DNA from 3 places in the Shewanella sp. SR1 genome. Region 3 is predicted to be linked to each of the others. Evidence: predicted binding sites of a transcription regulator. Region 3 holds the regulator's gene; each other region holds the start of a gene.

The links. Region 3 encodes LexA, which represses DNA repair genes until DNA is damaged. Its sites were predicted from a motif close to TACTGTATNNNNATACAGTA; they were not measured.
Region 1: a site for LexA is predicted at 1,546-1,565, ahead of recN (DNA repair protein RecN). Genes of this name have one in related genera too.
Region 2: a site for LexA is predicted at 1,644-1,663, ahead of dinB (DNA polymerase IV). Genes of this name have one in related genera too.

The regions. Positions count from the first base shown of each region.
Region 1 covers NZ_JAJAEF010000013.1:85,850-89,138, forward strand. Annotated here, with positions in the region: gene recN (DNA repair protein RecN) at 1-1,515, opposite strand, end outside; gene KV201_RS13625 (AEC family transporter) at 1,644-2,606, opposite strand; gene lldR (LysR family transcriptional regulator LldR) at 2,906-3,289, shown strand, end outside.
Region 2 covers NZ_JAJAEF010000012.1:137,122-140,410, reverse strand. Annotated here, with positions in the region: gene KV201_RS13245 (LysR family transcriptional regulator) at 1-500, shown strand, start outside; gene dinB (DNA polymerase IV) at 544-1,620, opposite strand; gene KV201_RS13235 (methyl-accepting chemotaxis protein) at 1,810-3,289, opposite strand, start outside.
Region 3 covers NZ_JAJAEF010000014.1:13,962-17,250, forward strand. Annotated here, with positions in the region: gene plsB (glycerol-3-phosphate 1-O-acyltransferase PlsB) at 1-1,479, opposite strand, end outside; gene lexA (transcriptional repressor LexA) at 1,640-2,260, shown strand; gene KV201_RS13870 (cell division inhibitor SulA) at 2,257-2,769, shown strand; gene coxB (cytochrome c oxidase subunit II) at 3,172-3,289, shown strand, end outside.

The sequences.
Region 1 (3,289 bases), on a different contig from region 3:
GACGAACATGTGTTGATGACCATTGCCCGCAACTTGCGGCAAGTGAGTCACGCACAGTACTTGGGTCGATTCCCCTAAGCTGCGTAACATGCGGCCAACCACTGCGGCGGTGGGGCCGGAAATCCCTACATCCACCTCATCGAAAATCAATGTTGGCGTGGCAACTTTCTTAGCGGTAATCACTTGGATCCCTAAGCCTATCCGTGAAAGTTCACCGCCAGATGCGACTTTCGAAATCGGTTGTAAGGGTTGGCCAGGGTTAGTGGTTACCATAAATTCGATATTGTCACTGCCGTTGGCTGACATTTGCTCTGGGTGGAAATTGACTTCGATAGTAAATTTACCCTTAGGCATATTCAGTTCGTGGATTGACTGAGTCACGAGTTTGTCGAGTTCTTTGGCATATCTAGCGCGGCTTTGGCTGAGTTTTTGTGCGTTGCTAAGGTAAGCGGCTCTACTGGCATCGACCTGTAGTTGAATTTCTTCGAGCTTGCTTTCGTCACTGTCTAAGGTGCTCAGTTCTGCCTTTAATGCCAAATGATGTTCGGCTAGTTTATTTGGGCTGACATGGTGCTTACGCGCCAGTTGCATGGCTTTTGATAGCCGTTCTTCTAAATAGGCAAAGTGGGTTGGATCGAGTTCAAGCTTACTCAAATAGTGCTGTAATTCGCCTGCGCTTTCTTGCACTTGGATTAAGGCATCATTGAGCATAGTGTTGATATTGCTTAATGCAGGATCGTAGCTTTGCAGATCTTCGGCGAGGGAAACGACTCGATTAAGCAGCGATTCTATATTGTTCTCTTCGCCTTCAGTGAGTATATCTAAGCTCGCCTGACAGGTATCAATCAACTCAGTGCCATTGGCAAGACGTTTGTGCTCTTGCTCAATTTCATCGAACTCATCGACTTTAAGATCAAACTCATCAAGTTCTTCTACTTGATATTGCACTAATTGCTTACGGGCAATACGTTCATGCTGGGAGGCTTCGAGTTGTTTTAGATCGGCCTCAATTTGCTTGCAGCGTTGAAAGCTGGCGGCAACCGTATCGATAAGTAATCTGTGGTTGGCATAACTGTCGAGCAGGGTGAGTTGATGTTCACTTTTTAACATTGCATGGTGCGCATGTTGACCGTGAATACCGATAAGCAACTGACCCAGTAATTTGAGCTGCGTCAGTGGCACTGGATTACCATTGATGTAGGCGCGCGAGCGGCCATCGCTACCAATAGTTCGACGTAGGATGCACTCATCATCGAGTTCAAGATCGTTATCTTCTAACCAACGTTTTGCCAGTGGAATATCATCCAAGGAAAAGCGAGCGCTAACCTCGGTTTTATTAGCTCCTGGGCGAACACTGCTGGCATCGGCGCGATTGCCTAGGCACAGGCCTAGCGCATCGATGGCGATCGATTTACCTGCACCAGTTTCACCTGTGATGCTGGTCATACCGGGGCGAAAATCCAGTTCTAAAAAACGGACGATAGCGAAGTTATTAATGCTGAGTTGGCAAAGCATAGTGAATTCCTGTCGAAAAACATACCAAACCACTGTATTGATAAACAGTATATACTGATTTTATATACAGTAAAGTGGCTTGGGTAAATAATCGGCATTATCGGCAGTAAATATTTTTAATTAACTGATTATGCATGGGTTCTTACTAAGCTTTCTAAGATAGGCAAACTGAAGAAAGTAACTAAGGTGCCAAATAGAATGCCCTGAGCACTGGTAGAAGCCTGAGTGTTATAGCGCTGGGCGAGCAAGTACACGCTAGCGGCTGTGGGTAGTGCGCTCAAGATCACGCCCATGATCAGGTAGTCGCCGCTCACGCCAAAACGGCTAAGCATAAAGTAGACGAGTGCCGGTTGGACAACTAGCTTGAAGAGGTTGATAAGGCTCAGTTCGATAAAATTCTTGGGGCTAAATACGCTGCTATCTTTCTGGTATCGCATCGCTTTGGCGAGCACCATACCGATGGCAAACAGCGCGCACGGGCTTGAGGTATTGCCAATTTGCTGGATCATGAGCGCCAGCCCTGAGGGCAGTTTTATCTCTAGCGCCGAAATGCCGACGCCAATCAAGCTACCAATAACGATAGGGTTTTTACCGACCGCCATCGCCATTATGACTAAGGCGTGGTGTTGTCTTTGGGTGTTAGTGGCCAGTTCCATCGAGACTAAGGCGACGGCAAACATCAGCACGGATAATAAGCTGGCAATCGCGGCGGCAACTAAGGCACTTTGCTGCTGCGGGAATAAGATGATAAGCAGTGGAATACCAATAAATGCCGTATTACCAAAGGTGGCATTGAGGGCTCGAATGGCGGCAACCGCATGCTGTTTAGGGTTAGCGATCAGCGAGAGCCCAAGGCAGACAAGATAAGTAATCACCATAGCCGTGCTGTAGCCCGCAATAAATCCCCATTGCAAAATTTCATCAATCGGCTGCTGGGCGAGGGCGATAAGCATGATCGCAGGGAAAGCAATATAGTACACATACTGGTTTAGCACTTGATCCGTATCGACGGGCAAGAGTTTTAATTTTTGCACTAGTGTGCCGAGCAACATGATCCCGAAGACGGCAAACAGAGGGGTTAAAATGGTCATTTCCCTCACTCATCCTTACGATTAAATTTTAATAAACTCAGCCACCACCGTCATTTCTACTATCGTTATGATTTTAGGTGGGCGTTTGCCTTTTTTATGTCACGTTAGAACCAGAACTAGCGCCAGCGCAGTAAAACTCGCCACAAAATAACATATCATTTCAGTCTATGGCTATTGCGCTATGGTCGTATAAGTGGATTAATTGATGTTTAAAACACAATGACTTAGCGTACGCTGTGATTGTTGATGACTTTATATAGTGCCTAAAGTGGGCAGCTAGAACAGAATTAGGACATGCAATGAGTGATGATTTAGGCGCTGAACTACAACTTGTCTATCTTTTTGTGCATTTAGTCAATGCGGGCAGTTTTTCACAGGCGGCGAAGGAGCTTGATATGCCCATTGCCACAGTGAGCCGCAAGTTAGCTAAGTTGGAAGAGAAGCTCGATAAGCAGCTTTTTATGCGCAGCACCCGCAAGTTACGATTGACGGAGGAAGGGTTGGCACTCTTTCAACGCTACCAGAGTGTGGTTGCCCAATTTGATGAACTGAGTGGTGCGGGCAGCGATAAACCCGAGGGCACCCTGCGCATCGCCGCGCCAATTTCGATTATTTCCATCGTGTTTATTCAAGCTTTGAATGAATTTGGCCGACTGTATCCCGATATCCGTTTGCACATTTCC
Region 2 (3,289 bases), on a different contig from region 3:
ATATCGATGTCAGTGAAAACGCCATCGATATCGCCTTTCGAGTGGGTGAACCTAAAGATCCCGATTGGATTGCAAGGCCGCTCACCACGATTAGTTTTGTGCTTTGCGCCAGCACATCGGCAACCCAGTGGCATGCACTGCAAGCCATAGAAGCACTCGAACAGCATCCAGTTATCATAGCAAAGCCCGTAAAAACATGGCGCTTACAGCACAATATCACAAGGCAAGATTTCGAGTTTGAGCCGAGGGGGAACATCAAACTAGCCGTCGATGATATGGCGATCGCCAGTCAGGCTGTAGTGGCGGGACTCGGTATTGGACTATTACCCATCAGCATGGCGAGTGAACAGATACAAAGCGGCAAGCTCGTTCAAATACTGCCAGAATGGCAAGGTATTCCGCGCACCGCCTACTTGATGTATCGCGATAGAGACAACCTGCCCTTACGGGTCAGACTGTTAATTGATTTTATGTTGGCGAATCCACCCGAGGCTTATTGAGCCATTCAGGCATGAGTCTGCGGCTTATCGACTCAGTAAACAGCTAGAGCGCTAAATCAAGCTGAGTCTGGGCATTTGGGATTTCGGGCACTGCGAGGATAGAATCGGCGAGGCCGACCGAAATACCCAATAGACGAATGCCGCGCCCCTCTTGCCTTGCCATCGCCTGTGCGAGTAGATCATAAAACATCACAATCGAGACTTCATCACTACGATGCTCAATGGTGGTTTGCTTGAAATCATTAAACTTGAGCTTGACCACTTGCTTGTGAATTTTGCGTTCCTTAGCGCTGCGGCTCAAACGTAGGGCTAATTCTTGGATCAATCCCGGCATCACTTGTTGGCACTGCTCTAGGCTATAAATATCCTTCGCCAGCGTGGTTTCAACACCCACTGATTTACGCTCCCTGTCGGCGGAAATGCCCCGCTCATCGATGCCTTGGGAACGCTCAATCAAGACGCCACCAAACTTGCCGAATCGCGCCAATAACTCAGGTTTAGAATAGGCTTGCACATCACCACAGGTATTGAGCCCAAGCGAGGAGAGCTTTTCGGCGGTGACTTTGCCGACACCGGGAATTTTACGCAGCGATAAGGTTTTAACAAACTCAGGAAGTGTTTCAGGAGTAATCACATATTGGCCGTTTGGCTTATTCAAATCCGAGGCAACTTTAGCCAAAAACTTCACAGGGGCTATGCCTGCCGAAGCGGTTAACCCAGTTTCGGCTAAGATATCGCGGCGAATGGCCTGCGCAATCAAGGTCGCCGAGCCCTTATATTGTTGGCACTCACTCACGTCTAAATAGGCTTCATCTAAAGAAAGCGGCTCAATCAATTGGGTATAGCGGGAGAAAATTTCACGAATTTGCAGCGACACATCTTTATAAACCTGCATCCGCCCAGGAACCAAAATGAGATCGGGACACAACTTAAAGGCATAAGCGGTCGCCATCGCCGAACGCACACCGAATTTACGTGCCTCGTAACTGCAAGTGCTAATAACACCACGACGATCGCTGCTGCCGCCCACAGCTAAAGGCTTGCCACGGTATTCGGGAAAGTCGCGCATTTCCACTGCCGCAAAATAGCAGTCCATATCGATGTGAATAATTTTTCGCACGTTGAATTCCTCCAACGCCAAAATACTGTATATAAAAACAGTAATCAAGTGCTCGTCATCAATTTAGCGGGGATCGGGCGGGAAACCTAAAATTAAAAGGAGCCTAAGCTCCTTTTGTGAGTGCACTATGAGTGATGCCGTGATTGAGCTGATGGTCAGTGAGCAAATAGTTCACTGACCAACTCAGGCTTAAATCTTAAATTGGCCGATATTGCGAGTAAGTGCGCGGGTCATATCTTCAAAGCCTTGCAAGCTTTGCGACAAGTCCTGACTCGAAAGCAAAGACTGATCCGACAACCCCCGCACATTATCGACATTGAGCGCCACTTCCTCGGCCGCCAAGGCTTGCTGATCGATTGCTACGGTTATTTCAACCGTTTGCTGTTGGATTGACATAATCGCCGTCGCAATATCATTCAGTGCCGCTTCGACCTGAGTCGTTAGCTCTTGCCCCGCTTTCGCTTGCTCAACGCCCGATTCCATCACTTGCTCAGCCTGCAATGCGCTTTGTTGCAAGGTTTGGATAATGCCTTGAATGTTAGCGGTAGAATCTTGGGTACGCGATGCCAACGTGCGCACTTCGTCTGCCACCACAGCAAAGCCACGGCCTTGCTCACCCGCACGCGCCGCTTCAATCGCCGCATTCAATGCCAATAGATTGGTTTGTTCGGCAATGTTACGGATCACGCTCAAGACTTCACCGATTTGCTCTGAGCTATTGCGTAAGTGTTTAATCACTTTCGCCGCCGCAATCACTTGTTGCGACAGCGCTTTCATCCCTTCGGTCGCACGGGAAACAATCTGTGTACCATCGTGGGCTTGAGTTTGCGCCTTCTGGGCAAAATCATTGGCGCGCTGGGCACTGACAGCCATTTCTTGACTGGTTTGCGCCATTTGCGTTGCGGCGGTAGCAACCGTATCTATCTGCTGCTTCTGCGATGAGACCGACGACACGGCTAAGTCGCAGATCTGCCGCGCATCAATAACGCCCGTGCCAACCTCTTGGGTTAAGCTGCGCGTATCCAACAACATGTGCTGCACTTTCTCGGCAAAGCGGTTAAAGGCATCGCCAAGTTTGCCTAACTCATCTTCCCGATCCATCAGAATACGTTTTGATAAATCACTGTCACCTTCGGCGATATCTTCCATCGCATCCAATAACTTAGCTAACTGACGTCTAAAGGGCAGCAACATCAACCATACCGTCACGCCCATTAGCAGCATGATGCCTATGGCAACCATACTGGCACTCCAGAACGCAGCGGTCACTGGTGCTTCAATCACTTCGTGAGGCAACATAAAGGCTAAGTGCCACTTTTGTTTGGGATAATCGCCGCCCACAGTCACAAAGCTCACCCGCTGGGGAACGCCATTAAATGTAACATTAGCAAACCCTTGCGCTTCCCTTTGCATCTGTTGTCGTAATTCCGAAAATCCTGATGTGTCCTTAAACTGAGTATCCACTTGATTCGCCAAGGAGCCCGGCGGGAAACGCTCGGAAAAACCAGGGAAATACACTAACTTGCCTTCGTCTGTCATTAAGAAAGCTTGGCCAAAATCACGGTATTTAATCGGTGCCAGCAGGGATTTACCAATGGTATCAATCAAGATATCCATGCCGCCAATGCCAATCAGCTCACCATTCGCCGCATAAACGGGGGTTTTAACC
Region 3 (3,289 bases):
CAACTCAGTACGCCAGTTTGGCGCGCGCTCATTTAAGAAGTTTTGCAGAGTAATCGGCTCGCCAAAGTTCACATAACCTTGGCCGAAATTACCAAGTTTGCGAATCGCACCAAACACCTGCCACACAGATTCTTTTTTCTTTTTCTTACCACTTAACTCTTTATGGTACGTCGCCACTTCCATCACATGGTCATAGCCTAAATACACAGGCACCAATGTTACCGGACGCTCGATACCGCGCAGCACGCTGTTCATCGTCATGGCGATCATGCCCGTTTTTGGCGCCAATAGACGACCGGTACGTGAGCGGCCGCCTTCAGAGAAATATTCCACCGAATAACCTTTAGCAAACAGTTGGTCTAAATATTCACGGAATACTGCGGTGTACAGCTTATTGCCATTAAAACTACGGCGGATAAAGAAGGCACCACCGCGACGGAACATAGGTCCCGCGGGCCAGAAGTTGAGGTTAATACCAGCAGCAATGTGCGGCGGAACCATGCCTTGATAATACAAAATATACGATAACAGCAGGTAATCCATGTGGCTCCGATGGCAAGGCACATAGACAATCTCGTGGCCATCATGGTGCAACTGGCGAACTTGCTCGGCACCTTTGATGTTGATCCCGCTGTAAAGCTTGTTCCACAACCAAGTTAAGAAACGCTCAGCAATACGCACTAAGCTATCTGAGTAATCTGCAGCGATTTCATCGAGATACTCAATAGCCGTCTCGCGCGCTTGGGTCTCAGAAATCTTTTTGTTGGCCGCTTCTTCTTGAATCGCTTTACGCAGCGACTCGGATTTGAGCAACGAATGAAATAGTGCTTGGCGATTTGGCAACACAGGCCCTGTCATCACCTTACGTTGACGACGGAAATGCACCCGCGCGACCCGCGCTAACTTATGAGCGATCCCCATGTCAGTGCCGTGTTCGTCGGCCATGTATCGCAGAGATACCGCATTTGAAAACTGCACGAAGTTATGTCGACCTAAGAATAGAATCATCAAGCATTTGCGCAGCCAAGTCGGGTTTTCCCGCTCAAACACGGCCGCCTTCATAGTGTCGTCTTCTTTCCCTGGCGTGCGGCCCCAATACAGGCTCACGGGCACCAATTGAATGTCTAATTCAGGGCGCTCCTTATGCACGGCCAACAAACGCATAAAGCATTCGAGGAAAGGCTCGTTACCCGCACGCTCACCAAACAGCGGCTTACGCCCTTGAAGACAGACAACCCGAGGCGCAATCACACCATTCGCCACTAAAGGCTCATAGGGGCTCGGCAGTCCTAACTTAGCCGTAATTTCGCTCAGGGCAGCGATGTCACTCAGCGATTCCGTTTTCATCACATAAGCAAGGGGTCTGGAGGCATCCAGATTCAGATCGGCAAAGGGATCCTGAGGCACAACAATAGTGTGCACTAAGTGTTTTTGGATCCAGCGTAATGATTTCAACCAAAGAGAGTCGTGTTTAGGCATTATTCTTATGCAATTAAGTACGTTTACTAGCCCGGTAGAATACCAGACTATGGGTAATATTCGCTAATTCTCTCCAACATAGCTAAAAAGTGGTTAATACTTGCGCTGCAAATAATACTGTATATACTAACAGTAACTGTATAGAAAAACAGGAAACACCATGAGACCTTTGACGCCACGCCAAGCTGAAATTTTAGAGCTAATTAAACGAAATATTGCCGATACTGGCATGCCACCCACTCGGGCAGAAATTGCGACCCGTTTAGGTTTTAAGAGCGCCAATGCGGCTGAAGAGCATCTTAAAGCGTTGGCGAAAAAGGGCTGCATTGAGATCATGCCAGGCACATCGCGGGGCATTCGTCTGACTGCGGAAGTCGAAGAAGTAACTGAAACAGGTTTACCGCTTATCGGTCAAGTAGCCGCTGGCGAACCTATTCTCGCCCAAGAACATGTTGAACAGTACTACCAAGTCGACCCAAGCATGTTCCATCCCGCCGCCGATTTTTTACTGCGGGTTAAAGGCGACAGCATGAAGAATATCGGCATTCTCGAAGGAGATTTGCTGGCAGTTCATAAAATACAACAAGCTAGAAATGGTCAAGTGGTTGTCGCTAGAGTCGACGACGATGTCACTGTTAAACGTTTCGAAAAAAAAGGTAATGTGGTCTATCTACACGCCGAAAATGAAGACTATTCCCCGATTAAAGTGGATTTAGGCTATCAAAGTTTAACAATTGAAGGACTCGCCGTCGGTGTGATCCGTAATGGAGATTGGCTATGAACAAACTACTTGGCAATGCACCCCGCCATCCGGGCTTGTGGCTCGATGAAGTCCGTGATGCCGACTATGACTGGCACCATGCACCTATCGCCTGCATGCCAACTAAGACTCAAGGTCGCCAAGAATTAATCCATCTGAGCGCGCAACTCGCCCAGTTAAGCCAACAGGGCCGTTGGTTAGTGCTCATCAACCCGCCGAGTATTGGTTACAAACAAATGCTCGCCAACGCTGGGGTGCGTATGGACAGAGTCTTACTGGTGCACGCGAAAGATGAAGTGGAAACCCTGTGGGCGATGGAAAAAGCCTTAACAAGTGGTACGTCCAGTGCGGTTATTACTTGGACCCAATCATTAGATGCACGCGATAATCGTCGCCTGCAAATTGTCGCTAAAAGTGCCCGCGCCATGGGCATAGTGCTAGAAGACGTAAACAGTCACTTACATGGCGACGTACGCATTGAGCAAGGTAGCCTCTTCGGCCAACAATCTTTTTTTAGCGCTGTACATTAAATATTCATTTAATTTTTTACCTTGAAAGCCGCCTCGCCTATGAATGTGAGGCTTTTTTTTGGCAATTTTTCAGACAATTAGATAAATAAGTGATCTTGATCAATATTTAAACAGCAAGTATGGTTGGTTTAGTCGGCGATGATATATCGCCGCCCGTGGCAAATAAATCGAGCCGTAATCGAGTTCAAAATGCCACTAAAAATAGAGAACAGATTTATTTCAGTCGTATGTGCCAGCGTGGCTAATACCAGCAGTAATAATACTTAATTAAAAGTAACAGCCGCCAACGCACGTTGAAGTCAAAAAAGCTTTTTTGGGAACTGAAGAGTTTGCATAGAGTTGAGACTTACTGTGTTGCTCTTCTTTGTAGTTGCTATTCGCAATTGGCAGAGGAGAAGTCTTGTGAAGCAATTGTTGTATTGTTTACTCGTGGTGTTATTCGCACCACCGTTGGCCGCCGCGGACATGCGGTTCAACATGACCCCTGGCGTAACCGAGATCAGTGGCAAGGTTTATCACT